DNA from 3 places in the Bacillus sp. FDAARGOS_235 genome. Region 2 is predicted to be linked to each of the others. Evidence: riboswitches for the same ligand, from Rfam matches in the RefSeq annotation. Region 2 holds a riboswitch; each other region holds the start of a gene.

Region 1 (5,348 bases), 2.3 Mb from region 2:
ACTTATATAACAGTTTTTCTAAATAATCATTATTACGTATTTTTATCCTATATATTCAAACCATTCTAAGTTTCTGTATCATCCAAGTTTAAGTATAAAATAATAACAGTTTTATTTTTAAAATTTTTTAGACATAAAAAAATGGTAACCTAATGTTACCATTTTTTCAAAAATCATTATTTTTCTACTGGAAATGATTTTAAATCTGTCGCTATTTCTGTATTAGGAAATAACTCTCGTGCCTCTTTCAATAATTCCTTATATGTATCTCCTTGATAACGAGAACTAATGTGAGTTAATATTAATCGTTTCGCATTTGCATGAAGTGCAATGCTCGCAGCTTGCTTAGATGTGGAATGAAAATAATCATGCGCTTGTTGTTCATCGTCTGCCGCAAAAGTTGCTTCATGAACAAGTACATCAGCATTTTGTGCTAGCTCTCTACTCGCTTCGCAATATCGTGTATCACCTAAAATGGTAATAATTCTTCCCTTTTGAGGCGGACCGATAAAATCTTTTCCATTTAGTATCGTACCATTCTCTAATTCAACTACTTCTCCATCTTTTAAACGCTTAAAGATTGGCCCTGGTTTCACTCCCATTTCGAGCAATTTATCGACTAAAAGAACACCTTGTATATCTTTCTCTACAATACGATATCCAAAACATTCAATGCCATGTGACAATTTTTTCGTTTCTACATAAAACTCATTATCTTCAAACACAGTACCTTCTTCTGTTATCTCAACGATTTCAAGTGGATATTTCACATGTGTCGTACTTACTGATAATGCCACTTCAATAAATTGTTTAATTCCTTTTGGTCCGTACACTGTTAATTTTGTTGTTCCACCTTGAAACGAACGGCTACCCAATAAACCCGGCAATCCAAAAATATGATCGCCATGTAAATGCGTAATAAATATTTTCTCAATGCGGCGTGGACGTACAGACGTATGTAGTATTTGATGTTGCGTCGCCTCGCCACAGTCAAATAACCAAGTCTGTCCTCGTTCTTCTAACAACTGCAAAGCAATTGCTGAAACATTCCTTCCTTTTGAAGGAACACCTGCACCAGTTCCTAAAAATACAAATTCCACTTTCTTTCCTCCAGCTCTTTATATAATCTATCTTTCATCTTACGGAATGTTATTTCAAATGGCAAATTGAATTTACATAACCAATCATCTAGACAACTATATAACACGAACGTTATACTCAAAAAATTTAGCTATCGTTCGTGTTTTGTGGTAAAATGATTGTACTACATTTTAAGGGAGCGTTTTATTATGAAAGAAGTATTTCGTTTACAAACTGATTTTTCATCTTCATTTGATCGCTGGGTAAGTTCTTTCGTGTCTGATCACCCAGCACAATTAGAATGGACGACTTTAAAAGAATTAATCCATGAATATACAACATCACATACAAATGAGACATTACCAACATATATTTCTTCAGCTTTAACATATTACGCACAACGCGTTTCAACAACAAATAACTCAGAAATTGTTATTTTTGAAAATCCTACAATCTCATAATCTATTATAAAAAGCACTGTAATGAGTGCTTTTTATTTATATTCATTATTTTTTATTTTTCCAACTTATTCTCAAAAAATACAACTTATTTCATACTATATACCCTTCATAAATCTATTTGATTTTTCAAAAAAACAGATTAAAAAGATATTGACACTACGATTTTACAGTGCTAACATTCAACATGTAATTGAATATGGTCTCTGTTAGGTGAGGCTCCTGTATAGAGAAACGCTGCTGCCCAAAAATGTCGAGAGACGCCAATGGGTCAACAGGAAAGGTCGGAATGAAGGCCTTTTTTAACGTAGCTGGTTTCAGTACCTATGCTATACAGTGCTAAAACTCAACGAGGGAGAGGTGCATGTATTTTGTCATACACAAAAACTGTTTTTAGCTATGTTTACTAACAGGCTTTCGTGTGGACGTTTTTTAACTGTGAATTCAGACCTTTACTCGTTGTGAGTAAAGGTCTTTTTTATGTCTTTATGCACCTGACTATGAAACAAACATAGCATATTCAGAAACTATTAAATTGGACGGAGGTGAGGAACAGTGGCAAGTGATGATTCGGCCCAGATACCCATATGTTTTACGTTAATATTTCATCATGTAGGTAGGAAAGAAGCTGTTCCTCCTAATTTTAAATAGTCGAGTAACAGTTTGTTTCCTCCTTCATGCCAGAGGAGGAACTACCGATGTTTAATTTTCAAAGACAAGAAACAAAGCATGCTTACGATCAAGATAGCATGCAAACAAATAACAAAGTATTAGTGGAAGTTGCAACACAAGATATAAACTCTGCATTAAAACTTCTAGAAACTACAGAAAATGGACTCTCTAAACAAGAAGCGTCCCGTAGACTTTCTTTATATGGTCCGAACGAAATTGCTCATAATAAAACATTGCCGTGGTACATTCAATTTCTGCTGGCATTTAAAAATCCATTTATTTTTGTTTTATTAGCTCTTGGAGCGCTCTCTTTTTTCACAGATGACATGCAAGGAACAATTGTCGTATCTGTAATGGTACTTCTAAGTTCAGCGATTCGCTTTTTACAAGAATTCCGCTCTCAAAAAGCCGCGGATAAATTAAAGGCGATGGTTCGAACAACCGCGAGCGTCTTTAGAATAGATGGATTTGTACACGAAACAAAAAACGTAACGAATTTAAATCGAAATTATACAATAGAAATTCCAATTGAAGAACTTGTACCTGGCGATATTATTTCACTTTCAGCCGGTGACATCGTTCCAGCTGATGTGCGTATTTTATCGGCTAAAGATTTATTTGTTAATCAGTCTTCATTAACCGGGGAAGCACTTCCTGTAGAAAAATACGAAAACTGCTACCATACAGAAAACAAGCATATCTTACCAAAAAATATGAAAAAAAATTTCAATCCACTCGATATGGAAAACCTTTGCTTTATGGGTACGAATATTGTAAGTGGTAGCGCAAAAGCTGTTGTCGTTTCAACAAGTACCGATACGTATTTCGGCTCTTTAGCGAATAAAGTAATCGGGAAGCGCGCAGAAACAAGCTTTGATAAAGGTGTAAACAAAGTAAGCTGGCTCTTAATTACATTCATGCTTATTATGGCGCCCATTGTCCTTCTCATTAATGGATTCACAAAAGGTGATTGGCAAGAAGCTTTCTTCTTCGCTATCGCTATTGCAGTTGGTCTTACACCTGAAATGTTACCAATGATTGTAACTGCTAATTTAGCTAAAGGTGCTGTGAACATGTCTAAGCAAAAAGTTATTGTAAAACAGCTAAATTCTATTCAAAACTTAGGCGCGATGAACATTCTTTGTACAGATAAAACTGGGACATTGACAGAGGATAAAGTTGTTCTTGTTAGACATTTAGATCCTACTGGTAATCCATGCAATCGTGTATTACAGTTTGCATATTTAAATAGCTTCTATCAAACTGGATTGAAAAATTTAATAGATAAAGCTGTTATTGAGCATACAGAAGAAAAACAAATGTTCGACCCTTCAACGTTTCAAAAACTAGATGAAATTCCATTTGATTTTGCCCGCCGTCGCATGTCCGTCATCGTCAAAGACATCTCAGGTGAACATACAATGGTTTGTAAAGGTGCCGTGGAAGAAATTTTATCCATTTGTAACTACACTGAATCAAACGGAAAGATTGTTCAACTTACCGAGGAAATGCGCTCAAATGTCAAACAACTAAGTGAGACATTGAATGGCGAAGGTATGCGTGTAATTGCTGTAGCTTATAAAAAAAATAGAAAAATAAATGATAAAGAGTACGCGGTAAAAGATGAAACTAATATGATTCTCGCTGGATATATTGGCTTTTTAGATCCACCGAAACCATCTGCATCTGTTGCTATTCAAGCATTACAGAAACATGGTGTACAAGTAAAAATTTTAACTGGTGATAATGAAATTGTTACAAAAAAAGTTTGTAAAGAAGTTGGATTGGATATTGGTGAGCCTATCCTTGGCTACGAGATCGATTCTTTACCAGATAAAGCATTAGCAAAACTAGCCGAAGAAACAACAGTGTTCGCAAAAATAAATCCAATGCAAAAATCTCGCATTATTCGTGCCTTACAAGGGAACGGTCATACAGTAGGTTATATGGGGGATGGTATTAACGATGCCGTAGCATTACGTGATGCTGACGTTGGAATATCTGTTGATACTGCAACTGATATCGCAAAAGAGTCTTCCGATATTATTCTACTTGAAAAAAGTTTAACTATATTAGAAGCGGGTATTTTAGAAGGACGCACTACGTTCGGAAATATTTTAAAATATATTAAAATGACGGCTAGCTCTAACTTTGGAAATGTATTTAGTGTGTTAGTGGCCAGTGCTTTCATTCCCTTTTTACCGATGCTTGCCATTCACCTTTTAATTCAAAACTTGCTTTACGATATTTCACAGCTGTCTATTCCATGGGACAAAATGGATAAAGAATTTTTAGAAAAACCGAGAAAATGGGATACTGCAAACTTACGGAACTTCATTATTTGTATCGGCCCAATTAGTTCCATATTTGATATTATCACATACGTAGTCATGTGGAATGTCTTCGGTGCAAATACACCTAGCGAACAATCATTATTCCAATCTGGTTGGTTTGTCGTTGGACTGCTCACACAAACTTTAATCGTTCACATGATAAGAACACAGAAGATTCCATTCATTCAAAGTACTGCATCAGCACCGGTACTGTTATTAACCGCTTGTATTATGGCAATCGGAATTTATATTCCATTCTCACCACTTGGTGCGGCTGTTGGTTTACAAGCATTACCACTTAGCTATTTCCCTTGGCTAGTAGGAATACTATTAGGCTATGCTTTCTTAACACAATTCCTGAAAAAAGTTTATATTAAAAAGTTTCATAGCTGGTTATAAAGTGAAACTTTAATCAGTGGGGGTCTTACTGCCCGCAAATAGCGGGATAAAAACGAGAATGAGTGGTACTCCCCACTCATTCTTAAAAACATCACACGTACTTATATGTATGGAGGTGACCATGATGGTATGGTATGACATTGTATTAAGATTATTTATCGCAATTATTATAGGTGCTTGCATCGGAATGGAAAGGCAATGGAGACACCGGATGGCCGGTTTACGGACAAATGCTCTCGTATCACTTGGTGCCTGTATATTTGTTTTATTATCCGTCATGCTTGATCATGATGCTAGCCCCTCACGTATTGCTGCTCAAGTTGTTAGTGGGATTGGCTTTTTAGGAGGCGGTGTGATTATCCGTGACGGTTTTAGTATTAGAGGATTAAATACTGCGGCTACTTTA
Region 2 (5,348 bases):
TCCTCCGGCATTAATTACATTCAATGAATCCTTTAAAATATTATTTACCTAAAGACAAAAGTGTTTGTTCTCCTTATTCCCGAGTTCCCCACTATGTCTTAGCAAGCAAGGCAAAATACTTATTCTACATTTCGTATTTATTTCAGTGTATATTTACAAATTTAATAACGTTTTTGCAACCAAGAAATATATTACTAATCCTGTTCCGTCAACAAATGTTGTAATAAATGGACCAGAAACGACTGCAGGATCTAATTTAAATTTTCTCAAAATTAAAGGTAAAACAGCTGCGACAAGCGAAGCCCAAATAACAATAAATAATAAAGTGATTGCTACAACTTGTGCAACTTCTGTTCCAACCCCTAACATATAAGCACGAATGAGCCCAGCTACCCCAAGTGCAAGTCCGAGAAGCATACCAATTGCAAATTCCTTTTTCATTACACGGAAAATGTCTTTAAATTTCACCTCTCCAATACCGATTGCACGAGTAATTGTTGCTACAACCTGTGTTCCTGTATTCCCTCCAGTACCTACTAATAATGGAACAAAGAAAGCAAGGGCAACTACTGTTTCAATTTCGTCTTCAAAATACTTTAGTACTGTACCTGTATATGCCTCAGCAACAAAAAGAAGCAATAACCATGGTAGGCGTTTAAAGAAAATGCTCCAAATACTAGATTCAAAGTAAGATTGATTTAATGGTTCACTTCCACCTAACTTTTGGATATCTTCTGTAGCCTCTGCTTCCATAACATTCATTACGTCATCAAATGTTATAATACCAATCATTTCATTATTTGCTGTTGTTACGGGTATTGCTGCTAAATTATAATTCAGTAGCTTTTTTACAACTTCTTGCTGATCAACCTCAGCAGGTACTGAAATCACCTCTCGAATCATGATATTAGATAATATCTCTTCATCTGCTGCTAGTAATAATTCATGTATGGAAACGATTCCCTTAAGATAACCATGACTATCAAGAACATAAATATAAGAAATTGATTCTACATTTTCAGAATGTTCCCTAATGTACTTCAATGTCATTTTTACTGACCAATTCCCTCTAACTGCAACATAATCACTTGTGACAAGACTTCCTGCCGTTTCAGGTTTGAAAGCCATTAACTTTTTTACATTATGTTTTGTAATTTTATTTAGATACGCCATTAATTGAGCTTGTTTTTCCGGATGAACCGCTAGAAGTAGATCTACTGTTTCATCAATCGGTTGTAAATTTAGTAATTTTTTAGCTTTGTTTTCAGATAAGTGAATTAAGATATTATATTTTTCTTCTATACTCAAATGTTGAAGAATTTTTGAGCTTTTTAATACAGGAATCTTATCTAGTAATATGACTTGATCTTCAATTGAAAACCGTTTTATTTCTTGCGCAACATCATACGACGGATGACGTAAAACTTTATCTGCATCCAAATCATTTTGGGTTACAAGTAATTCATTTAATAATTTCTTCATGTTAACTCCTCCTCATATTGCTAAGGGAGACTCTAGAGTTTCATGAGTGGTTTTGTATTATTTTACCTGTCTAAATTTTGATTAGAGCATTAATAGTTACATTGCAATCAATTTATTATTTAGAACTACCTCCTTTTTGAATATAGACAAGATAAAAATAAATAACATTAAACAAAAAAAACCTTACTCAAAAAGGAGTAAAGGTTTTTTTACAATACAAATAAATGATTATTAAGACAGCTCTGCAAAAATCCCAGAGGTGTCTTTCTATCAAATCGTATACCACTCCCTCGTTGAGTTTTAGCACTGTATAGCATAGGTTTTTATAACCAGCTACATTAAAAAGGGCCTTAATCCGACCGTTCCTGTTGACCCATTGGCGTCTCTCGACATTTTTGGGCAGCAGCGTTTCTCTATACAGGAGCCTCACCTAACAAAGATTATTGAATTACTTCAAAATTTAAACCAGAATTTAATATTTGTCAACTAACTTTCGATTTGATTCATAAAAAATTCTTTTTTAGAGAAATGTAATTAGATTCTATTACAAATTTGAAATTCTGCTTAAAAGATATAAAATTTAAATACAATTAGTTCGAAAAAAAGTTATAAAACATATGAAATTTCGTATAAGAAACTTATTGTTTATAATTAATTTGTAACTTTATAGCAGAAGTTGCATCATTAATCATACCGTACTTCAAAAGAACATTCTTCAAAAAATCTTATTTTATGATTAAAATCTTCTTTACTGTTTATCAAATTTATATGGTTAAACTACTTAATCAAATTATACATTCCAAATCGCAAATATGTATCTATATGAGACAATTAAATACAATTTCTCAAATCATTTCTCAAAGATTTATAAAGCAATAAAGAATATAAAGTTAGCAATACGTTTACTTGACAAGCAAAAAAAAAGTATTTATGCTGGCTACACGAAACTAACACATAAAATTTATATTGCTAAACCTGTTAGGTGAGGCTCCTATACAAACACAGGCTATTGCCCAAAAATGTCGAAAGACGCCAATGGGTAGAACAGGAATTGTCGGATTAAGGCTCTTCTTAAGATAGCTAAGTAATGAATTTCCATTACTTTACGTTGTATAGTGCCAAAGCTCTACTAGGGGGAGAAAAGCTTTATTTAGTCATGCCATTTTGAAATCCCCCTAGTATGTAACTAGGGGGATTTTTACGTAAGAAAACAGGGTGTAAGCGATAGGATCTCTCAAAACAAAAATACTATTTATTAATTGGTGAGAACAAGATTCTATTCATTAGCAAATGTAATATTAAGTGTTAATGTAAATCAGGAGGATATAAAAATGAAAAAAATATTAAAACTCGATTATCTATTGCTCCTCCCTCTATTCATAACATGTACTTTAGGTATTATCATGATGTATAGCGCGAGCTCCATTGTAGCTGTTCAACATTACGGCTATAACAGTAGGCACTTTGTCGATTCTCAATTAACAAAGCTATTTTTAGGAACAATTGGGCTAATAGTTTGTGCTATTCTCCCATATGAAATATGGAAAAAACGAATAGTCTCAACCTGTATTATGATTGGGGGAATTTTTTTGTTAATTATGGTTTTATGGAAAGGAAAGGTCGTAAATAATGCTCAATCTTGGATCTTTGGAATACAGCCAGCTGAATTTCTTAAATTAGGAACAATACTTGTAACAGCCCGTTTTTTTGCATTGCGACAAGGACCAGTTAAACAAACTTGGTTTGGGGGCGGAAAACTTTTATTTTTTTTAGCTACAATTTTTTTCCTAATCTATAAACAGCCAAACTTAGGATCTGCTCTTTTAATATTAGGTATAGGTTGTAGCATATTTCTTTGCTCGGGAATAAATATAAATCTATTAATTAAAAGAACTATACTCGGTTCTATTTTTTGGTTACCTATTTTATATTTTTTGATTCAATTTAGTTTGTCAGAAGTTCAAAAGACACGTATTACTACGATTCTCAATCCCTTTGTTGATGCACAAGGGAATGGATATCAGCTTGTAAATTCTTTTATTGCCATTGGCTCAGGAGGAATTATTGGACGTGGATTCGGAAATAGCATTCAAAAAACTGGTTATCTCCCAGAACCACATACTGATTTTATAATGGCAATCGTTTCTGAAGAATTAGGATTTATTGGTGTATTCATTATAATGACCGGAGTATTAGCTATAGTTCTTCGCTCACTAAAAATTGCACAGCTATGTGAAGATCCCTTTGGAAGTTTTATAGCAATTGGTATAGGCTGTATGATTGGTATGCAATCTGTTGTTAATTTAGGCGGTATTACGGGAATACTTCCTCTTACGGGTACCCCATTTCCATTTGTAAGTTTTGGTGGAAGTTCTTTAATGGTTAATTTAATAGCAATAGGAATACTACTTAATATTTCAATTTTCAATAAAATTAAGTTTGATAATCATAATATATAATTATCAATATAAGATTCTATTTTTAATGGATGAATTCTTTCTCGTTTTGGACAGACTGATTCCGTAAATCAATCTGTTGTTTTTTCATTAGAATTATTGCTAAACAATAAAATAAACACAGTAAAAAAAATATAACATTGTAAAAATCCGTGGCAAGGGATGAAGCATTCATAATGGCTGAGAAAATATATATATAATTGGCTGGTCTCAATTCTTAAAATTCTTTTTATTATATAGATAAGCATAAAAATATTAGGAAATTAATAGTAATATATATCAGATAGAAATTATTAAATCAAAAGAAAAAGCAATCATTGAAAATATAAAGCATTAAAGACAAGGCAAAAGATACACGAAGCAAAGAATACGGATGCAAAAAATGAATCAATTTACGTATAGAGTACATTTAAAATACAGTTTTCAAGAGAAAACATTTAAGTAAAGCTTTACTACAGATTGGCGGGCAACCTGTAACAGACGAAACACCTCCTATTGTTAGAATGCCTACAAAAGCAAATAAAACCTGTTGTTTGGATTTATTTTCCTTTCATTTAGTTATTGCACTAGTAATTTATTCCATTTCAAAGATAGTGATGGCTACTATCATTCTTCTAGGAATACAGAATTATTAATGCATTCATTTTTGGATATTTATCAGTTCCAAGTTAACAATTCTAAATAAAATTACCCTTTAGGAAATTAAAGTGGAATGATATTTGCCAACAGGAAATTTTGCTAAGAAAGGACAGGGAATAAGACTATTGGTAGAGCTTTTACTGGAATTAATTGTGAGATTAACGTAAATTGCAAGAGTACGCTCGTAAAATTATGATATATATAAATCAAATCGGAGTGAATACGATATGAGAGCGGTCGCGAAAAAAGTAAAAATAATACGTTTGCAGGATGAATATTGTAAAAATTGTAAATATCAAACGGATGTAGAACAGTATTGTATTGAACAATGCGACATAGGAAAAAAACTTATTACGCTGGGTAAAAAAGAATTTAGAAAGAGATCGACAAAAGTAAAATCGATAGAAGAAACATGGGATGAAAAGTGCAAACAAGCAATAATTTTATATAATCAAGGAGTAAATTATCCAGATATTGCAAAGGAAATGGGGTGCCACGTGAGTAATTTGTATAAAGAGCTCAAAAAACGTGGATGGTTACAAATGTAAAATCATGAAATAAATCCCCAAACAAGTTATACGATTGGAACATCCTTTGTATTTGATATGAACTGTATACTTGCTTATTTTCAGCAATTACAAAACAAACTATTTCATTTATATGTTCTAATTTTTGATTATCTAAAATTGGTATTTCACACCTTCTCATTTTTGAGGAAGAAGTCTTCTTTCGGAAAACGATAAAATTTTAACATTAAATTTCTGGGTTATA
Region 3 (5,348 bases), 270 kb from region 2:
AGTTAACCCTCACTACTAGCCAATCACTTGACTAGCAGGGCTTACTGATATATTTAATTAACATTGGTTATAATCGGTTAAATAAATCGTAACAGTTAGTTACCCTCTTCTTCCTTTTTCTTCTACTTTATCATGCCATCCTATATAATAGGAATAGAATTTAAAAAGGGGAGTGCGAAGGTGACAAAAACGAAATGGCTAGTAGGTGGTGTCGTAACGTCTTTAATGACTGGCACTTTATTTGGTTGCGCACAAGATCTTCCCCCAAAACCGAATGATAATAGTTGTTCTGATTGGGATTGGGATGATGAACTTGGGGTATGGCAGTGTGATGATAGTAGTTCAGGTTATCGTGGGCATTATTTCTATGGTGGGCGATACTATCAAAATAAATCCACTTTTAAAAATTCATCGGCGTTTAAATCGTATCAATCGTCTGCTGAATTTAAAGGTGGAATTGGAAGCGGTTCAAAGGGAGGATTTGGAGGCTAAAATATGTCGCAATACATAAGGGATCGAAAAGAATTTTATTTAAAATATCCGAATTTTTGGTCGGATTTATATGAATGTGAATATAGTTTGTTTCATGTTTTTTCTATAACAAATCAGACTTTGGAACAATTACACTTAGCGACTGAACGAATGGGTAAAATATTTTTTAAGACTGCTAGACTTTTGCGAAATTTAAGTGACGAACAGCTTCTTGAGCTTGGTTTTCCTCCTGCGAGCTTATCATTCATTAGAATGATAGGATTATTTCCTGAATCTGTTATTTCACGATTTGATTTCGTTATAACGGTTGATAACCAAATTAAAATGCTTGAGTTTAATAGTGATACACCAACTTTTATTATGGAATGCTTTCAAATGAATGGAAAAGTTTGTGAAAACCTAGGTTATGATGATCCAAACTCGGATCAAGAACGATTACTATCTTCTGGTGTTACGAAAGCTGTAATGGAAGCGACAAAGGGATTAGACAATCCAAATGTTGTTTTTACAGCACATCATGAACATATTGAGGATTGGAATACGACTATGTATTTAAGTCAGTTATGCCATGTTGAAAATAAAGTAGTGCCAATGTCAGAACTTAGAATTACGAAAGATGCTCTAGTTGATAAAGATGGGGCGAAGATTGATGTTTTATATCGCCAAACGTATCCGATAGAAGATTTAATTGAGGATCAAGATCCTGAAACAGGAGATTTGGTAGGTGTGGAACTGCTGCAACTTGTAAAAGACGGAAATCTCTTTATTATAAATCCTTTGTCTGCCTTTTTACTTCAGCCAAAATCAATTCAGTGTCTTATTTGGGGATTAGCAGAAGAAGGGGCTTTTTATACAAATGAGGAACAACAGTGGGTTAAAGAATATATGCTACCTACATATTTAGAACCAGATTTATTTTTAGGAAAAGGTTCTTTCGTTCAAAAACCTTCGTTTGGTAGGGAAGGTGACACAATTACAATTCGCGATAAAGACACGAATATTATGATTCGAAATGCACATGAAACATATAAAACGTCATTGCCGATATTTCAAAAGTATATAGAGCTTCCAGTTGTATGTTTGGAAACTGAAAAAGGAGTGGAGAAACTATCGTATGTGTTTGGGGCGTTTTTAATCGCTGGAAAAGCGAGCAGTATCGGTATACGTGCTGGGGAAAAGATTACAGGAAATGAATCTTATTATTTACCAGTAGGTATTAAGAAGGGGGAAAATAAATGATTAATTTTTTACTATATTTAGCAGTATCACTCGCACTTTTATGTATAGGTTTGTTCCTTATGGAAGTGACAACGAAAGTGAAAGAATTTAAGTTAATGGCTCAGGGTAACAAAGCGGTCAGTTATGTACTTGGAGGAAGGGTACTCGGGCTAGCTATCGTTTTATATTCAACGGCCGCTAATTCCATTTCACTTTTGGATATGGTTTCGTGGGGAGCGGTTGGTATTTTGGCCCAAATTATTGTTTATTATTTAGCTGAGTGGCTTACACCACGCTTTAATATAAATAAAAGCCTTGAAGAAGATAATCAAGCAGTCGGCCTGTTTCTTATGTTTTTATCACTTTCAATTGGTATTGTAATTGCTGGTTGTGTAACTTACTAAAAACTTACGTTTTATACGTAAGTTTTTTTCGTTCGCTAACTTGTACTATATATGAGAAAATAGGCTAACAACAGAGAGGGCTTTTCTGTAATAAGGAAAAGTTTCCATACAAAGTGTTGACATCTATTTTAAATAAGAGTAACATTTTCTATGTAATTAAAATAAGTCTCTGTTAGGTGAGGCTCCTGTATAGAGAAATGCTACTGCCCAAAAATGTCGAGAGACGCCAATGGGTCAACAGGAATGATCGAATTAAGGTTTTTCTTAACGTAGCTGGTAATGAACCTATGCTATACAGTGCTAAAACTCGGCGAGGGAGAGGTCCGTAGATTTCTAATTATATTAGGAATCGTTTATTTGTGTATGCAATGACCTTTGCTCTCTTATGAGTAAGGGTCTTTTTTGTTACCAATCTATGAGTCATTTCATAATATAAACTATAAAAATAAACGAGGAGGTGAGGAGCATGTCAAATTCTGACTCGGTTCCGTTACCCATATACTTCAAATCAAAAATATATGATGTAGGCAGGAAACGACTTGTTCCTCCCTCTATATTTATCATAATGTAGCGTTTATATACATAATTAAGCGCTAGACACTTTCACGGTAAAGTGGATAAATTGAGAAACAAAGCGTTTCTTCCTATGTTGTAAAGGAGGAGACGATAATATGTTATATGTAAACAAAACTGTGGGTAACACGTCATATAAACAAAGTAAAAAATCAATGAAAGAACAAACAATGCTTCAAAAAAATAAAGATTTATTAATTGAAATTGCAACAAGAGATGTAAAATCTGTATTTGCGTATTTTAAAACAACAAGAGACGGATTATCTATGAAAGAGGCGCAAAAACGTATTCAAGTATACGGTCGAAATGAATTGACTTCAAAAAGAGCGCGTATTGCAGAAGTAATAATGAAGTTAAGTGGAATGATTCCAGGTTTTTCAAAACAACATGTGCGTGATCAATTGCAATGTGAAACAATTACTGTGTCTAGAGTAGAATGTGCTAGTAGTACAGGGCTAAATAACGAACTGAAAATGATGAAGTTACCAGTACAAGAACTTGTACCAGGAGATATGATTTTTCTTTCAGAAGGTGATATAGTACCGGCAGATGTACGTATCATTTATGCAAATGATTTATTGGTAAATGAATCTGTGTTGACAGGGAACGATGCAAATGTTGAGAAATTTGAAAGTTGCTACCACCTTGAACGTAAAAGATTTATTCCATTAAAACGGATGAAAGACTATAATCCACTTGAACTTGAAAATGTATGTTTTAAAGGTACTAATATTATTGGTGGAAATGCAAAGGCTGTAGTTGTTTCAACAGGTAAAAATACGTATTCAGGAATACTTCATACTTGTTGCAGTAGAACGTCTTAATGTGTTAATGATGCTAAATATATAAAAACAATGTATAATAGACAAAGTTGAAAAAACGTAGAATGGTAATCTATTTATATAACCTTACGTGATAACGTGAGGTTATTATTTTTTGTTAGTAGGAGAGGAATTATGAAAAAAGTATTATTAGTTGATGGTATGGCACTATTATTTCGTGCTTTTTACGCAACAAGTGTCTACGGACAATTTATGAAACGACAAGATGGTACCCCGACGAACGGGATTCATGGTTATATGAAGCATTTATTAACAGCAACACAAGCAATCGAACCAACGCACATTGTAACGTGCTGGGATATGGGAAGTACGACATTTAGAACGGAATCTTTCTCGAATTATAAAGCAAATCGTGCAGCACCGCCAGAAGAATTAATTCCGCAATTTGATTTAGTGCAAGAAATGACTGCGAAATTATCTATGCCTGTAATAGGCATGAAAGGTTATGAAGCGGATGATTGTATTGGTACGCTTGCAAAACAATATTGCAATGAAGCAGAAGTTTATGTTTTGACAGGTGATACAGATTTACTTCAACTTGTTGATACGAATGTTACAGTTATGCTTCTTCGTAAAGGAATTGGAAATTACGAGTATTACACACCGGAAAAAATCATGGAAGAGAAAGGTGTAGAACCTTGGCAAATTGTCCATGCGAAAGCTTTCATGGGAGATACGAGTGATAACTATCCAGGCGTAAAAGGTATTGGTGAAAAAACAGCGTATAAGCTTATTCAAGAATACGGCACAGTATCGGCAGTACTAGAAAATATAGCATCATTAACGAAAGCGCAGCGTACAAAAATTGAAAGTGATTTAGAGAATTTAAATATCTCTTTACAATTAGCGCAAATTCATTGTGAAGTTCCAATTTCATGTTCGTTAGAAGAAGGGTTACACACAATGGACGAAGAAAAACTACGCTTTGTATGTAACGAAATGAATTGGGGAAGACCTGAAATGTTAATAAACATGTTATAAATACTAGAAAGACCGATTTAGAATGAATCGGTCTTTCTTTTTTTGTTCACAAAGTTGTCAGAAAATAAACGGAATTTTCATGTGAAGTTCAAATGGATTTCACAACAATCAATTATTATAAGTCTACACAGATAAATCCTTATCCCGCATTAACGGGCGGTGGGACTTCTATATCAATATTATCGCTGAATAAAGAGTGATGATGGAAGAGTAACTCCCTGTAAAGGCCCGATTGATGTAGGCTAATAATTAGTGAGGGTACATCCTTTCATTGATTAAAGTTTCAAGTTATCTTTTATATAAACCATCCCCCAAGGAGGAAAATAAACATGCGAAAAAAAGTGAGAAAATCCTTTAAACAATTATTAATAGAAAATAAACAATCCCTACTAACTAATAAAGAGAATATGAAAGAAATTGAAGAACGGATTGAGAAACGACATGTAGCATATAGTGCTGCTAGCAATTGATAATTTTGTTTATGAAAAAAGCTTGTAGTTTGGATATTATCCGAACTACAAGCTTTTTCTTTTTTGATTAACGCCACCAAATCCAAGTCCAAAAGTAATTTCGTATATTTCGAGGAGTAATGCGTATGAAACGTTCACCGTCAAAGAAACAATTAAAATTTGGTAGTGTGTCATCTGGATTTTCTGGAATAAAGGTGACGATGTTTTCGTTACTTGTAACGGTTACTGTAATTGGTGGATCGGTAGGCGAGATTTGAAGTTGTAAAGAAACGTTTGCTGTGTTTTTAAATTCATTATGAATAGGTGGACTTATCACTTGTACTGTGAATAACACGATAATTGTTTCGTTCGGTTCCAAATTAGTAGCG

What was found. Region 2 has a riboswitch for magnesium ahead of A6J74_RS07480 (FtsW/RodA/SpoVE family cell cycle protein). Riboswitches for the same ligand answer to the same signal wherever they lie in the genome.
Region 1: it holds a riboswitch for magnesium, as region 2 does, so the genes downstream of both, mgtA (magnesium-translocating P-type ATPase) here and A6J74_RS07480 (FtsW/RodA/SpoVE family cell cycle protein) in region 2, are expected to answer to the same signal.
Region 3: it holds a riboswitch for magnesium, as region 2 does, so the genes downstream of both, A6J74_RS08870 (P-type ATPase actuator domain-containing protein) here and A6J74_RS07480 (FtsW/RodA/SpoVE family cell cycle protein) in region 2, are expected to answer to the same signal.

The regions. Positions count from the first base shown of each region.
Region 1 is NZ_CP020437.2:4,164,233-4,169,580, reverse strand. Features, by position in the region: gene rnz (ribonuclease Z) at 177-1,100, opposite strand; gene A6J74_RS23810 (DUF3932 family protein) at 1,290-1,541, shown strand; M-box (ykoK) riboswitch at 1,737-1,904, shown strand; gene mgtA (magnesium-translocating P-type ATPase) at 2,237-4,942, shown strand; gene A6J74_RS23800 (MgtC/SapB family protein) at 5,067-5,348, shown strand, end outside.
Region 2 is NZ_CP020437.2:1,144,457-1,149,804, forward strand. Features, by position in the region: gene mgtE (magnesium transporter) at 154-1,482, opposite strand; M-box (ykoK) riboswitch at 1,760-1,927, opposite strand; M-box (ykoK) riboswitch at 2,450-2,626, shown strand; gene A6J74_RS07480 (FtsW/RodA/SpoVE family cell cycle protein) at 2,814-3,941, shown strand; gene A6J74_RS07485 (helix-turn-helix domain-containing protein) at 4,805-5,125, shown strand.
Region 3 is NZ_CP020437.2:1,418,950-1,424,297, reverse strand. Features, by position in the region: gene A6J74_RS08885 (hypothetical protein) at 181-492, shown strand; gene A6J74_RS08880 (glutathionylspermidine synthase family protein) at 496-1,731, shown strand; gene A6J74_RS08875 (DUF350 domain-containing protein) at 1,728-2,114, shown strand; M-box (ykoK) riboswitch at 2,276-2,441, shown strand; gene A6J74_RS08870 (P-type ATPase actuator domain-containing protein) at 2,786-3,511, shown strand; gene A6J74_RS08865 (5'-3' exonuclease) at 3,644-4,510, shown strand; gene A6J74_RS08860 (FbpB family small basic protein) at 4,840-4,980, shown strand; gene A6J74_RS08855 (DUF7507 domain-containing protein) at 5,048-5,348, opposite strand, start outside.